2 regions of the Subtercola frigoramans genome follow, and region 2 is predicted to be linked to the other one. Evidence: predicted binding sites of a transcription regulator. Region 2 holds the regulator's gene; the other holds the start of a gene.
What was found. Region 2 encodes HspR, which represses chaperone genes until heat shock. Its sites were predicted from a motif close to AAGTTGAGTCNNNNNGACTCAACTT; they were not measured.
Positions count from the first base shown of each region.

Region 1 (7,418 bases), 3.1 Mb from region 2:
TGGCCCGCAAATGACGCGATGCGCGAGCCGAGGATCTCGCTGGCCGTGATGCTCGTGGCGTAGGCGATGGCCGTGCTGACGACCCCGACGAAGGCCAGCGGTACCCACCAGGGCGCGACACCACCGAAGAACCCCACCTCGCCGAACGTTGCCGTGAACGGCACCAGGCCAGTCGCACCGATGATGCCGAGGAGCACACCGCCGAGCAGAAGGCCGAACCCCGCCAGGGCGACGGGGGGAAGCCCATCGCTGGGCTGGGCGGCGACGACGTAGTAGATCGCGCACCCGACCATGGCGGCGAGCGCGAGAACCAGACCGATCGGGTCGAGAGCCGCGGCTCCCCCCGGCGAGACGACAAGCACGATGCCGACGAGAGCGAGCACTGAGCCCACCAGCACGACTGCCTTCGGCAGGGCTCGCGACCGCACGCACACGAAGACGACGAGCAGCAGCGGCGACAGGTACTCGATGAGCACCGCGGTGCCCACAGGAATACGCTGGATCGCCGCGAAGTAGGCCAACTGTGTACCCGCGACCCCGATGAGGGCCATCAGCGTGATGCGCCACCGGGCCCGCCAGAGCGCAGCCCATGAGCCACGCAGCGAGGCGATGGCGAAGGGTGCGAGAACGATTCCGCCGACAAGAGCCCGAACGGTGACCGCCGCCGCCGGACTCCAGCCCGCCTCGAGCACTGGCTTGATGAACACGCCGGAGGTGCCGAAAGTGAGCGCGGCGACGACAGCGATCGCAAGGCCGACGGTCATCGATGGGCGTTTCATGGGTCTCCTGGGCCGGGTGCTGGACAACCCGTCAGGATTGACGTTAGTCTGGCCGCGAGTAAGGAGTCAATTTGCATTTTGCCCCTGACACGGAAGACACCCTGGAGTTCACCGTCGCCCTCGCCAACACGGTTGCCGGGGCGACACGAAGCGGCAGCGACGAGCTCAGCAGGCCCGCTCAATTGACGGCGCTGCTGACCGCCCACCGCTACTCCGGTCGCTTCGACCGCGACGAGAACGAGCTCGTCGCCGTGCGTCACGCCAGAGCCAGGCTCAGGGGCATCTGGATGCTCGACCGAGACACTGCGGTGAACGAAGTCAATGCGATGCTCGCCGAATCCCGCGCGATGCCGTTCCTCGTGCGGCACGACGACTTCGACTGGCACCTGCACGCAACCAGCCCCGAGGCGCCACTCGAGGAACGCATCATGGCCGAGGTCGCCCTCGCCCTGGTCGATGTCATCCGCACAGACGAATACGAACGACTCCGCGCGTGCGCAGCCGACGACTGCGAGGGCCTGTTGGCAGACCTGTCGCGTAACGGCTCGAAGCGGTTCTGCAGTGTGCGGTGCGGCAACCGTATGAACATGATCGCCTTCCGCGAGCGCCGCGGCTGAGCATCAGGGTCACTGGGCAGCAGGGTCACTGGGCAGCAGGACTACTGCATGCCCCCGTAGGCCGGCGGCGCGAAGATCGCCCACAGCAGGGCGACATACGTCAGCACGAAGATCGTCGGCGTCACGAACTTGACGACGTTCGTGTACCCCGCCGATGCCACGATGCGCCGACTCACCGCACTCGAGCCACGCAGCGCGATCAGGTCATTGGCTATCGCCTGCGCTTCAGAGGCGGCAGAGAACTGGGCGAGAGCGCCGAGAATCCCCGTCGAGAGCAGAATGAGTGCCGCCGCAAGCCTGATCGGCGTCGGCTGGTGACCGAGCCCGGCCATCACGAGCCCCACGCTTGCCGTCAGCAGAACGATCGGCCCGAGCTGCGACAGGATGATGTGGAGCCTCGTCGTCGCCCACATCTGGTGAAGTTCGTGTTCGGTCATGCGCCAACCTCTTTCGTCAGTACCTGATGCGACCCTATTCCACCGGGGAGGCTGAGGCACCGCGTAGTCTGGGGCTTGACGGTCGCGAAACGAAGGGATGCCCGTGAAGAACGAACTCCAGCGCCATTTCGTCGCCGCGGCCGAACAACTGCACTTCGCCCACGCCGCGCGCTCAGAGGGCGTCTCGCGCGCGACCCTCGTCGCCTCGATCAAGGAGCTCGAGGCCGAACTCGGCTACCCGCTCTTCGACTACACCGCACCGACCACCACGCTCACGGCAGCGGGCAAGGCCCTCCTCGAGAAGGCTCAGGTCGAGCGGGCCAAGTCGGCAGCCAACGCCGCCGCGACCGTCGCGCCGCCCGGCGGCAAGGCGAAGGCGTCGAAGGGCAAAGGCCGAACGCCCGCCGTCAAGGGCGCGCCCCGGGTGGGCAAACGCCGCCAGTCGCGCTGACGGTGCGACGGGTCAGACGGCCGAAGCCATGAAGGGCTCGTGTCGGTACCCCGCATCATCGAGCACGACCACCGTCGACTCCGGCACCTCCAGGAACACGCCCGGCAGGTCGACCAGGGGTTCAGAGACGACCACCTGCGCGCTGACGCCGAAGTTCCGCAGATTCTCGGCGTCAGGGTACATCTCGCGGATGCTCGGAACGTCAGCAGAATGGAAGAGGGAGCGCGAGCGGCCCTCCGACGAGTAGCGGAACGCCCAGAGTGTCGACCCGTCAGAGACGGCGATCGTGCCCTGCATGGCGAACCTCACCCCGTGGTCGTGACCGACTGATTCGACCAGTTGCACCGCCTTCGTCATCGCACCGACAGGGTCGTCGTGCAGACCGAACGTCAGCGCGAGATGGAAGAGCACTTCGGAGTCGGTGGTGCCGTGCACGTGCGGGTACAGCGAGGGGTCGATTGCGAACGTGAGATCGCGTTTCGTCTCAGAGAACCCGGCGAGCGCACCGTTGTGCATGAACAGCCAGTTCTCGTAGCGGAACGGATGGCAGTTGGTCTGCTGGATGGGCGGCCCTGCCGCCGCGCGAACGTGGCTGAAGAAGAGGGGGCTCTCGACGGCACGGGTCAGCTCGCGCAGGTTCTCGTCGTGCCAGGCCGGCTCGATGCTGTGGAACACGGCCGGAATACTGCCAGCGACGGCACCTGTGGGGTACCAGCCGAACCCGAATCCGTCTCCGTTCACGGTCTCGGCGCCGAGCGGTGAATTCAGCGACTGGGCGACAAGGGAGTGCTGGGCATCCAGAATCAAGCGTGAAGGGTGAAGGGGTTCTCCCCGGTAGGCAAGCCAGCGGCACATCTCTGCAACTCCCTTCATCCGGACGACAGCACTGTCGGCCTCTCGCGGGCAGCAGCCCTCGATGGCTGCACACGTTACTCCGACAGGGTGGGAAGCGAAATGACTTGGCACTCTCACTAAGGGAGTGCTAAAATCTTTGCCACGTTGAGTCACAGGGACTCATGTTTACGAAAGGGGAATCCTCATCATGGCAATGTCTTTTGATCCTTTCAGCGAGCTCGACCGGCTGACCGGCAACCTGCTGCAGTTCCGCCCCGGCCCCCGGTTCATGCCTGTGGATCTCTATCGCGACGGCGACCAGTACCTGCTCAATGCCGACCTCCCCGGCGTCGACCCCGGATCGGTCGATGTCGACGTCGACGGGCAGCTCCTGACGATTCGCGCCCAGCGGACCGCCGCCGCCCACGAGGGGGTGAAGTGGCTGGCCCAGGAGAGGCCGAACGGAACCTATCTCCGGCAGTTCAGCCTCGGTGAAGGAATCGACTCGTCGCAGATCTCAGCCAGCTACGACAACGGCGTACTCTCGGTGACCATTCCGGTCAGCGAGAAGGCCAAGCCGCGAAAGATCGAAGTGAACACTGCGTCGAAAGCCGACAGCCAGAAGACGATCACCGTCTGATCGCCGCCCCGAGGCACGGCGGGGAAGGGGGCGGGGAACTTACGGCACCACACTCGTGGCGCACGACCCCGCCCCTCCCCTGCCGCAGGCGGAGGGTGCCACTGTTCCTTCAGCAGACACGGTGCTAATGAGGAGGTGACTACCGTTGACGGTTCGTACCACAATGATGGATGAACCACTGGGAGAGCGGTTCATCCAGCTGATCCTGAGCGAGAACGACCTCGTCAAGCTCGAGTTCGACTCGATCGTTCACGCGGCCTGATTCATCCGCCCGACTCATCCGCCTGACGCACGAGTCACGCCACTCTGATGAGCTTCTTGTTCACGAATTCCTCGAGCGCAAAACGACCCATCTCGCGGCCCGTGCCCGAGCGCTTCACGCCACCGAAAGGCAGTTCTGCGGCGTCGCCCAGCACCAGGTTGACCCACACCATGCCAGCGTCGATGGCATCGGCCACCCGCAGGGCCTGCACGTGGTCGGTGGTGTAGACGTAGGAGCCCAGGCCGAAGGTCGTGTCGTTCGCGAGCGCTACGGCCTCGTCTTCATTCGACACCCGGTAGAGCGCCGAAACCGGCCCGAAGAACTCTTCGCGGTAGGCCGCCATCTGCGGGGTGACATCAGCGAGCACCGCCGGTGGGAAGAAGTTGCCCGTCGCGGTGCCGCTGGCCAGAACCGTGGCACCCTCGGCGACGGCCCGGTCGAGCTGGGCCTGAAGGCGCTCGGTGGCCGCAGCAGATGAGAGCGGGCCGAGCAGCGTGCCCTCGACGAACGGGTCAGCGGGCTGGGCTGCAGTGAATGCCGCCGTGAACTTCGAAGCGAACTCCTCGTAGAGATCGTCGATGACGATGAACCGCTTGGCCGCGTTGCACGACTGCCCGTTGTTGTCGAGCCTGGCGTTCACCGCATCGGTGACCGCCGCATCCAGATCGTCGGTCGACAGCAGGATGAACGGGTCTGATCCGCCCAGCTCGAGCACGACCTTCTTGAGGTGTTTGCCCGCGAGCTCGGCAACGGCCGAGCCGGCACGCTCCGAGCCGGTGACCGAGACGCCGTGAACGCGGGGGTCGGCGATCACCACGGCAGACTGCTCATTGGTTGCGAAGATGTTGACGTAGACACCGGCGGGGGCGCCGACGCTGGCGGCGGCCTCGGCGAAGATGTTCGCGATCGCCTCGGCCGATTCGGGGCACTGCGGCGCGTGCTTCAGCAGGATCGTGTTGCCCACGATCACGTTCGGGCCCGCGAACCTCGCAACCTGGTAGTACGGGAAGTTCCACGGCATGATGCCCAGCAGCACACCCAGGCCAGAGCGGCGGATGATCGCCGAACCGGTGCCGTCGGCGAGCGCGATCGGCTCATCGGCGAGGTACTCTGCCCCGTTGTCGACGTAGTACTGGTAGATCGCTGCGGCGAAGTCGACTTCGCCCAGCGCCTGGTCGAGCGGCTTGCCCATCTCACGGACGGCACTGGCAGCGAGTTCTTCGCGCCGTTCGAGGTGCAGATCGGCCACCTTCTGAATGAGCGCGATGCGGGTGCCGAGGGGAACCTTTCGCGACCACGACTGGTACGCAGCGTCGGCTTCGCCGATCGCCTCGACCAGCGCCTCGTCGGTGATGGTGGGGTACTCGCGCAGGGTCTCCCCTGTCGAAGGATCTACAACGGCATAGTGGCTCATGAGTCAACGATCTTTCTTCGAAGCGGTCGAAATGGCTGCGTCGCCCATCGTATTGGCCGCAGGGCACCGCTGCCCAGAGCCACAGCCCACCGTTGTGAAACTTCACACTGAGCCGATCGGGAAGCACCGGCTGGCTACTGGCTCTTCGGCTCATACCCGCCGGTGACCGCGGGCGCGTCAGGTCTCGTCGCCGAGACTGCCGTGTAAGTTGCAGCTATGAAGCCCGAACGACAGCGACTGCTGGATCTGGTCATCGATCTCATCCTGCGGGTCGGTGTTCTCGACCTCAGCATGAGTGCGATCTCGCGCGAGATCGGCTCAAACAACCGCATGCTGCTCTACTACTTCGGCTCCCGCGAGAAGCTGCTCGACGAGGCCTGCGTGCGGGCATTCGTGCGCTTCCCGCGCCTCGAGACGATGTTCGCCCGCCTGCGTGGCGAGGGCGACCTGAACGAACGGCTCTATGCCGCCTGGGACGACCTTGCCGCGCCAGAGAACAGACCGTATCTCGTGCTGTTCTTCCAGCGCTTCGGTGCAGCAATGGGCGACCCCGAACGGTGGCGCAATGACCTGCACCCCTCCACGCATCGCTGGGCCGAAGACTTGGCCGAGATCTTCGTCGCAGAGGGGGCGGATGATCGTTCCGCCGCACTCTGGGGCACCCACTTGCTGGCAGTCTGGCGCGGAATGCAGTTCGCCCTGCTCGCCGATGCCGAACCCGCCAGCCTGCGCGAGTCCTATCGCGTCGGCGTGGATGCGCTGACCGAGGCCCTGCTTCAGCCCTGAACCGGTGCCGCCCTGCCAACGACCCGTCACACAAACGTGTCGCCTCTGAAATGCGCCGGAAATGCCAGCGGGACTAAAGTGAACTGAACTGTTCACTTTTATGCGCTGGGAAGAATCATGAAGAAGACACTCACGATCGGAATGTTCCACGTCACGAGGGCACGCCCGACTTGGAGGACCCCCGGCTTCGACGGCCCCGATTTCACCGATATCGAGTACTGGACCGACCTCGCCAAGGCCTGCGAGGCGAATGGTGCCGATTTTCTCTTCCTCGCCGACTCCTACGGCTATCCGACGGCCGACGACCAGGTGATCCCGAACGCGATCGAGCGTGACGTGAACTTCTCGACGATCGACCCCCAGATGCTCATCTCTGCGCTCGCCGCGGTGACCGAGCACATCGGCCTGGTCACGACCGTGTCGACGATGGTCGAGTCGCCTCCCGTTGTCACGCGGCAGTTCCGCACTCTCGACCACCTCTCGCGCGGGCGCGTCGGGTGGAACATCGTGACCGGCTCGGCCCAGGCCGCCTCGGCCCTGCTCTTCGGCGAGCCTCTCATGGCACACGCAGACCGCTACGCGAAGGCAGCCGACCACGTCGAGCTCTCGCTGAAGCTCTGGGAGGGTTCGTGGGAGCCGGATGCCTGGAAGCGCGACGCGGCCACCGGAGTCTGGGCCGACCCGACGAAGGTGCACGAGGTCGAGCACGACGGGCCGTACTTCCAGTCGACGGGCCTGCTCGTGACACCCCCCAGCCCGCAGGTGACGCCCACGCTGTTCCAGGCGGGTGCATCTGAGGCCGGCCGCGACCTGGCCGCCCGGTACGCCGAGGCCGTGTTCCTCGCTGCGGAGTCCAAGGCACTCGCCGACCAGATCTCCGACATCAGGCGCCGCGCCGTCGAATACGGCCGCGGGCCGGACGCCCTGCGGTGCCTCATCGCCGGTACCTTCCGGGTGGCCGACACGATGGAACAGGCCGTTGCCGAATACGAAGAGGCAATCGCTGCCGTCTCCCTCGAGGAGGCTGCCACGCTCTACTCGTACTTCACCGGAATCGACCTTCTCGCGCTCGACCCCGACAAGCCGATCCCCTCGGCCGCGGCATCAGGCGACAACGGTCGCACCAACGTCGAGAGGTTCCTCGGCCCGAGCGCCCCTACCGTTCGCGAGGTGCTCGAGGAGTTCCGTGCGAATGGCG
Region 1 covers NZ_JAFBBU010000001.1:360,397-367,814, reverse strand. Annotated here, with positions in the region: gene JOE66_RS01790 (EamA family transporter) at 1-779, opposite strand, end outside; gene JOE66_RS01785 (CGNR zinc finger domain-containing protein) at 851-1,396, shown strand; gene JOE66_RS01780 (hypothetical protein) at 1,438-1,833, opposite strand; gene JOE66_RS01775 (helix-turn-helix domain-containing protein) at 1,937-2,284, shown strand; gene JOE66_RS01770 (class II glutamine amidotransferase) at 2,297-3,157, opposite strand; gene JOE66_RS01765 (Hsp20/alpha crystallin family protein) at 3,327-3,758, shown strand; gene JOE66_RS01760 (NAD-dependent succinate-semialdehyde dehydrogenase) at 4,055-5,434, opposite strand; gene JOE66_RS01755 (TetR/AcrR family transcriptional regulator) at 5,651-6,220, shown strand; gene JOE66_RS01750 (NtaA/DmoA family FMN-dependent monooxygenase) at 6,338-7,418, shown strand, end outside.
Region 1: the regulator HspR is predicted to act here: its motif matches at 3,281-3,305, upstream of JOE66_RS01765 (Hsp20/alpha crystallin family protein).

Region 2 (7,418 bases):
GCCGTATTTCTGCAGCGCGCTCTGCTCCTCGTCGCCCTGCTGGCCACCGTTCTGGCCACCCTGCTGACCGCCTTGCGGCATGTGATTTCTCCTGTGTTCCATGAACTCGGGTCTAGAAAGTTGAGTCCTTTGCACTCAACTTTACGCTTTCGTCCGCTAGATTTCCAGTGTTTGAGTGATCATCACCCCGTTATCAGCCGGTTCAACATAAAGTGTTCACAGTGAAGAGTATTTTGAGGCGTGAACTGGGGTCCCCGCTCATCCTTGGCCTGGTGGGGTCTCTCTTCATCGCGCTCGGCTCCCTCGCCGTCGGCTGGCTCGGCCCCGGCTCGAATGTTCGCAGCTGGGCTTTCATCGACGCGCTGCGTTCGAACGTCTTTCTCGTGCACGCCGCCACCATCGTGGTCATCGCGGCCAGCCTGCTGCTGGTGATCGCCTGGCTCAAACTCGGCGTGCAATTGCGATCGAACCCGGCGGATGCCCTGCGGCGCGTCATCGTCGCCGCAGGCGTCTGGGCGGTTCCCCTCATCGTCGCGGTTCCCCTGTATTCGCGCGACCTCTTCGCCTACGTCGGCCAGGGCAGGCTCATGGTGGGCGGCTTCAACCCCTACCTCGACGGCATCTCAGCGATCCAGGGCTGGTTCAACATCGGGGTCGACCCGCTCTGGGCGAGCGCGAAGACGCCGTATGGGCCCGTCTACCTCTGGATCGAGCAGGTGGTCGTCGGGTCGGTCGGCACCTCGCCCATCACCGCCGTTGCCATCTTCCGGCTCATCGCCGTGCTGGGCGTGGCGGGCATCGCCTTCTACGCGTACCGCATCGCACGGCTGCGCGGGCTCGACCCCTCGCAGGTGCTGTGGCTCGTTCTCGGGAGCCCGATCATCATGTTCAACTTCATCGTGGGTGGCCACAACGACGCCTTGATGCTCGCCTTCCTGATCGCCGGCATGTACTACGCCATGATCAAACGGCCGATCATCGGCACCATCCTCGTGACGCTCGCGATCGGGGTGAAACCCATCGCCCTGATCGCCCTGCCTGTCATCGGCATCATCTGGGCGGGCCAGAACCGCACCGTCCGCAGCACAATCAAGTACTGGGTCGCCACGGCCGCGATCTCATTCGCCATTCTGGGTGTGCTCGGTTACGCCATGAATGTCGGGTTCGGCTGGATCTTCACCCTCGCGACCCCGGGGGCCGTGGCCCACTGGTATGCGCCGATCAACATCCTCGCGATCGGGCTCGGCGGGGCGTTCGGGGCCGTCGGCCTCGACGGCGAGATCGGCGCGAACATCATCAAGTACACAGCGATGGCACTCATGGCGGTGATCGTTGTGTGGCTGATGCTCACCAAGCGCAACATCGACCCCATGATGCGCCTCAGCTTCGCGTTCGCTGCGCTGGTTCTCTCCTCAGCGGTCATCCACCCGTGGTACGCCGCGTGGGTCATTGTGCTCTTCGCCGTCTCCGGCGTGCGCGCCGGTCTCCAGACGCACCTCATCGTCTCGGCCTCGATCTTCTTCGCCTGCGTGAGCATCGCCGAAGGCATGGACATCTCCGACGCCGTGCAGGGTGACGTCGGCGCGGCAATCCTGCGAACCGTGATCATCTCCGGCGGGGCCATCGCGCTGATCGCCGCCTACTGCATCCACGAAGACCTGTCGATCGCACTGCTTCGCCAACGAATCCGCGAGGCCAGGCAGCGCTGGGCCGTTTCACGCGCATCGACCGGCACCTCGCGACGTGCGTCCGGGCGTCCTGCATCCCACCCGGCGAAGACCCTCACCAAGCCCTGACGGGCAACGCTCCCTCGGGCGCGTCAGAGGCCGAGCTTGTCGACCCAGTGGCTGAGGAACGCAGCGCCCGCCTCGTCGTGGATCAGGTCGCCCTCGACGATGACCGGGTACGGCTTCTCGAGTATGCCGTCGGAGGGCCGAACATCCACGTGGGCGACCTCGTACCCCGCCGCGTGCAGGTAGTCGGCCATCTTGTAGTCGCTGCGCGAGTCGCCGACGGTTCGCCAGAGCGGCGGCAGGTCGCCCTCTTCGATGAAGTGCGACAGCGCGCGCTCGGCGCCGCGGTCTTTGTCGAGCGTCACCGATTCGACGTCGGTCGAGATGATCGTCGGGTCGATGCGGAACGGGATGTGCCCCGCCGCATTCCTGACCTCGCGGTCGCCGTAGCGCGCACCCAGTCCACGCTCCACCAGGGCGTCGAAGGCGACCTCGTTGTACCGCAATTGGGCACGCTGGTACGTCTCGGCATCGACCGTCGTCAACTGCTCGACAGACACCATGGCGAGCTTGGTCTCGTCGAAGAACATCAGCTCGCTGAACTGCTCGCGAACGACGGCACGGATGCCCGCGGCGAACTCGGCCGGCAACGCCACCGTCTCGTCGACCTGCGTCTCACCAGCACCCTCCGGTCCGACCGTGAACCAGACAGCACCCTTCTCGGCGACCACGAACATGCGCCCCCCGTTCGCCAGGGCTGCGCCGAGCCCCCTGGCCAGCAGCGGCGCGATGACCTGCTCCTTGACGAAGTCGGCTGACCGGCCCGTGATGAACGCAATCGGCACGCCGCCCGCCGTCAGGGTGACGAGGTCGGTGAGGATGCTCGGCAGCACGACTGACCGCGTGACAGGTGAGGCGATGGGCCCGTCGATGTCGAGAAGAAGGCCGAGTGCGGGGGTCGTCATGCCCCCATTCTCCCATCCCCGTCACACGCCGGTTGAGTAGCGGGGCTTAGGGGCGCCAGACCACCACTTCGGTGCGGCGCTGGGCGCGAACCCCACTCTTGAGGCTGACAACATCACCCTCGAGGCCTGCGGCAAACACACGCCGGCCCGGGCGGTTGAGAAGTTCATCGGCGAGGGCGGTCTCGAGCTCGCGCACACGCCTGGCCAGCTGCTGATTGACGTTCTCCAGCTCGAGGATGCGCCTGATGCCCTCGAGTGAGATGCCCTCGGCACCCAGCCGGGCTATCTCTCGCAACTGCATGACATCACGAAGCGAGTACCGCCTCGACTTGCCAGCCGTGCGGCTGGGGCTGACCAGCCCCAGCCGATCGTACTGGCGCAGGGTCTGCGGGTGCATCTCCGCGAGTTCGGCGGCGACCGCGATGGCAAACAGTGGAGCGTTCTCGTCTACTGGCATTGTCATCGCAGGTCACCTCACCGTTCTGTTGGATTCGCGGGCACTGGGCTGGTGGGCTGGCGCCGTTCTTCTACTCGTGCGCCTTGGCCAGGAGTTCGGCACGCGGGTTCTCCTGGGGCTCCAGCGCGTGGAACGCCTCGAGTGCATCGCGTGCCTCCGGCGAAAGGTGCGACGGAACCGCCACCTGAACGACAGCGAGCAGGTCGCCCGTGCCCTTCGGCGTGTCGACCCCGCGGCCCTTGACCCGCAGCACACGGCCGCTGGGTGTACCGGCACCGACCCGCAGTTTCACGGGCTCGCCGCCCAGGGTCGGCACCTCGATTGTCGCCCCGAGGGTCGCCTCGACGAAGGTGACGGGCACGTTGACCCGGAGGTTCAGCCCGTCGCGTTCGAAGATCGGATGCTTCCGCACAGCAATCGTCAGAACGATGTCGCCGGCCTCGCCGCCGTCAGGGCTGGCTTCGCCCTTGCCACGCAGTTTGATCTTCTGCCCGTCAGAGACGCCGGCAGGGATCTTGACCGTGATGGTCTTGCCCTCTGACGTCTGCAGCTTGATGGTGTCGCCCTTGGTCGCGGTGAGGAAGTCCACCGTGGTTCGTGCGGCGACATCACGCCCGCGGGTCGGCCCGCCGTAGCCGCGGAACCCGCCGCTGGGCTGGCCGAATCCGGGCTGGCTGCCACCGAACATGCCGCCGAGAAGGTCGTCGAAACCGCCCTGCTGGTAGGAGTAGCTCGTGTTCGCTCCACCACCGCCACGACCTCCACCGAACATGCCACCGAAGACGTCTTCGAAGCCGCCGCCCTGGCCCTGGCCACCCGCCGTGAAGCGGGCGCCAGAACCCATCGCGCGAATCTGGTCGTACTCCTTGCGCTGTTCGGGGTCGGCGAGAACCGAGTGGGCTTCGCTGATCTCCTTGAACTTCGCCTCGGCGGCAGCGTCACCCGGGTTGGAGTCGGGGTGGAACTGCCGCGCGAGCTTGCGATACTGCTTCTTCAGGTCGGCAGGCGTGACATCTTTCGACACCTCGAGGACTTTGTAGAAGTCCTTGTCGAACCAATCCTGGCTAGCCATTCGGCACCGCTACGACAACCTTCGCCGCGCGGAGCAGCGTCGAACCGAGGTAGTAACCGGTCTCGACGACATCAGAGATGGTCTCGACCTGCACGTCTGCGCTCGGCTGCTGGAAGATCGCCTCGTGCAGCTGGGGATCGAAGGCCTCGCCGGCAGCACCGAAGGGCTTGAGGCCGAAACGCTCGACTCCGGTGCGGAGTTTCGCCGCAATGGAGGCGAATGGCCCCTCGGCGAGGTCGCCGTGCTTCTCAGCACGGTCGAAGTCGTCGAGAACCGGCAGCAGAACCTTCACCACGTCGCCGACCGTTCGTTCACGCTCGACCTCACGGTTGGCTTCGGTGCGCTTGCGATAGTTGGCGTACTCAGCGGTCACCCGCTGCAGGTCGGCGAGACGTTCGGCCGCCAGGTCTACCGCGGCAGTCGCCTCAGCCTCTCCGGCGCTCACAGCATCCAGAAAACTCAGATCGTCGTCGTTGAACTGGTCATCTCCCACGGTCTCCTCTTCTCCTGTTGCTTCTGCGTTCTCGCCCTCACCGGCATCGGTGTGCGTTTCGACATCGGGTCCTTCGGCCTCGATGAAGGCGGCGTCTTCGACGGGTTCGCCCGTCACCGGGTCTGTCGCATCTGCGGCAGACCCGGTAGGGGCGCTGGACCCGGCAGGCGTACCTGTCGGATCGAACGGGCCAGAAGACTCGTCACTGCCGCGGCCTGACTTGTCTTTCTTGCCCATGATTACTTCTGCTCTTTCGATTCTTCGTCGTCGACAACTTCTGCGTCAACGATATCTTCGTCGCTGCTCGCCGTCTCTTCGGCAGGCTGGTCGGCCGCAGCGGCTGCTGCGGCTTCCTCGGCCTGCGAGTTGGCGTAGATGGCCTGGCCGAGCTTCGACTGGCTCTCATTGAGCTTGTCGAATGCGGTCTTCACCGCTTCGTCGTCGTCACCGGCGAGGGCGCTCTTCAGAGCGTCGACATCGGCCTGCACCTCGGTCTTGACCTCTTCGGGCAGTTTGTCTTCGTTCTCTTTGATCAGCTTGTCGATCGAGTAGGCGAGCTGCTCGCTCGTGTTGCGCGTCTCAGCAGCCTCGCGGCGCTTCTTGTCTTCTGCGGCGTGCTCTTCACCCTCACGAACCATGCGGGCGATGTCGTCCTTCGACAGGCTCGAACCACCGGTGATCGTCATCGACTGTTCCTTGCCGGTGCCCTTGTCTTTGGCAGACACGTGCACGATGCCGTTGGCGTCGATGTCGAAGGTGACCTCGACCTGCGGAATGCCGCGCGGAGCCGGCGCGATGCCGGTCAGCTCGAACGTTCCGAGGTTCTTGTTGTCGCGGGTGAATTCACGCTCACCCTGGAAGACCTGGATGGCCACAGACGGCTGGTTGTCGTCTGCGGTGGTGAAGGTCTCGCTACGCTTGGTCGGAATGGCCGTGTTGCGCTCGATGAGCTTGGTCATCATTCCGCCCTTGGTCTCGATACCGAGAGAGAGCGGGGTGACGTCGATGAGCAGAACGTCTTTGCGCTCGCCCTTCAGCACGCCGGCCTGGAGTGCGGCACCGACAGCCACGACCTCGTCGGGGTTGACGCCCTTGTTGGGCTCACGCCCACCGGTCAGCTTCTTGACCAGCGACACGACGGCAGGCATACGGGTCGATCCACCGACGAGTACGACGTGAGCGATGTCGGCGATCGAGACACCGGCCTCCTTGATGACGTCGTGGAACGGCTTCTCGGTGCGGGCCAGCAGGTCTGCGGTCAGCTCTTCGAACTTCGCGCGGCTGAGGGTCTCGTCGAGGTTGGCAGGGCCGTTCTCGGTGAGCGAGAGGTAGGGAAGCTGGATGGTCGTGGAAAGCGATCCCGACAGCTCCTTCTTGGCCTGCTCAGCGGCCTCCTTCAGGCGCTGCTTGGCGATCTTGTCGCCGGAGACGTCGACACCGGTCGAGTCCTTGAAGCGCTTGATCAGGTAGTCGACGACACGCTGGTCCCAGTCGTCGCCGCCGAGGCGGTTGTCGCCGGCGGTCGAACGCACCTGGATGGTCGAGAAGTCGTCATCCTTGCCCACTTCGAGCAGCGAGACGTCGAAGGTACCGCCACCGAGGTCGAAGACGAGGATGAGTTCGTCTTCTTTACCTTTGTCGAGGCCGTACGCGAGTGCCGCAGCGGTGGGCTCGTTGATGATGCGCAGAACGTTCAGCCCCGAGATCTCGCCGGCCTCCTTCGTGGCCTGGCGCTCAGCGTCGTTGAAGTACGCGGGAACGGTGATGACAGCGTCGGTGACCTTGTCACCGAGGTAGGACTCAGCGTCGCGCTTCAGCTTCGCGAGGATTCGCGCGGAGATCTCCTGCGGGGTGTACTTCTTGTCGTCGACCTTGACCGTCCAGTCGGTCCCGATGTGGCGCTTGACACTGGCGATGGTGCGGTCGACGTTGGTGACGGCCTGGCGCTTGGCGGTCTCGCCGACCAGCACCTCTCCGTCTTTGGTGAAGGCGACAACCGAGGGGGTCGTGCGAAAGCCTTCTGCGTTGGCGATGACGGTGGGTTCTCCACCTTCGAGGACGGCGACGACCGAGTTGGTGGTACCGAGGTCGATTCCTACTGCACGAGCCATGTGCTTTACTCCTTCTTGGCCTGTCGGCCGGCTAAAGATGCTCCAGACCCAGATACGTATACTTGAGTCCTATACGCTCAAGTTTACTCACAAGCGATCAGGTGTCAAGTTCGAAGTGCAGAAACTTGAGTAGATGTGACTCAACTTTCAATACACCTTCGGTTTACCCAGAAACTGTACTGTGTGCTCATGACAGCAACGGCGGCAGGCCCGACTGGCCCCACCACGATCATCCCTCGCACGCGAGTTCTGGCCTGGGGACTGTGGGACTGGGGCGGAGCTGCCTTCAACGCCGTGGTCACCACCTTCGTCTTCACCGTCTACCTCACGGGTAAGTCATTCGGCGGGGAGGCCTTCGTCTCAGCCCAGCTCGGCTGGACCCTGGGGGTCGCCGGCATCCTGGTGGCTCTCCTGGCGCCGATCACGGGGCAGCGCTCCGATGTCTCGGGCCGGCGCAAGTTCTGGCTCGCGGTCAACACCTACATCGTCGTCGTAGTCACCGCGCTGATGTTCTTCGTCGAACCATCGCCCAGCTACCTGTGGCTGGGCCTGCTGCTGCTGGCCGTCGGCACGGTGTTCTTCGAGTT
Region 2 covers NZ_JAFBBU010000001.1:3,499,497-3,506,914, forward strand. Annotated here, with positions in the region: gene JOE66_RS16110 (ATP-dependent Clp protease ATP-binding subunit) at 1-81, opposite strand, end outside; gene mptB (polyprenol phosphomannose-dependent alpha 1,6 mannosyltransferase MptB) at 222-1,796, shown strand; gene JOE66_RS16120 (Cof-type HAD-IIB family hydrolase) at 1,820-2,698, opposite strand; gene JOE66_RS16125 (heat shock protein transcriptional repressor HspR) at 2,745-3,161, opposite strand; gene JOE66_RS16130 (DnaJ C-terminal domain-containing protein) at 3,226-4,227, opposite strand; gene JOE66_RS16135 (nucleotide exchange factor GrpE) at 4,220-4,957, opposite strand; gene dnaK (molecular chaperone DnaK) at 4,960-6,831, opposite strand; gene JOE66_RS16145 (MFS transporter) at 7,021-7,418, shown strand, end outside.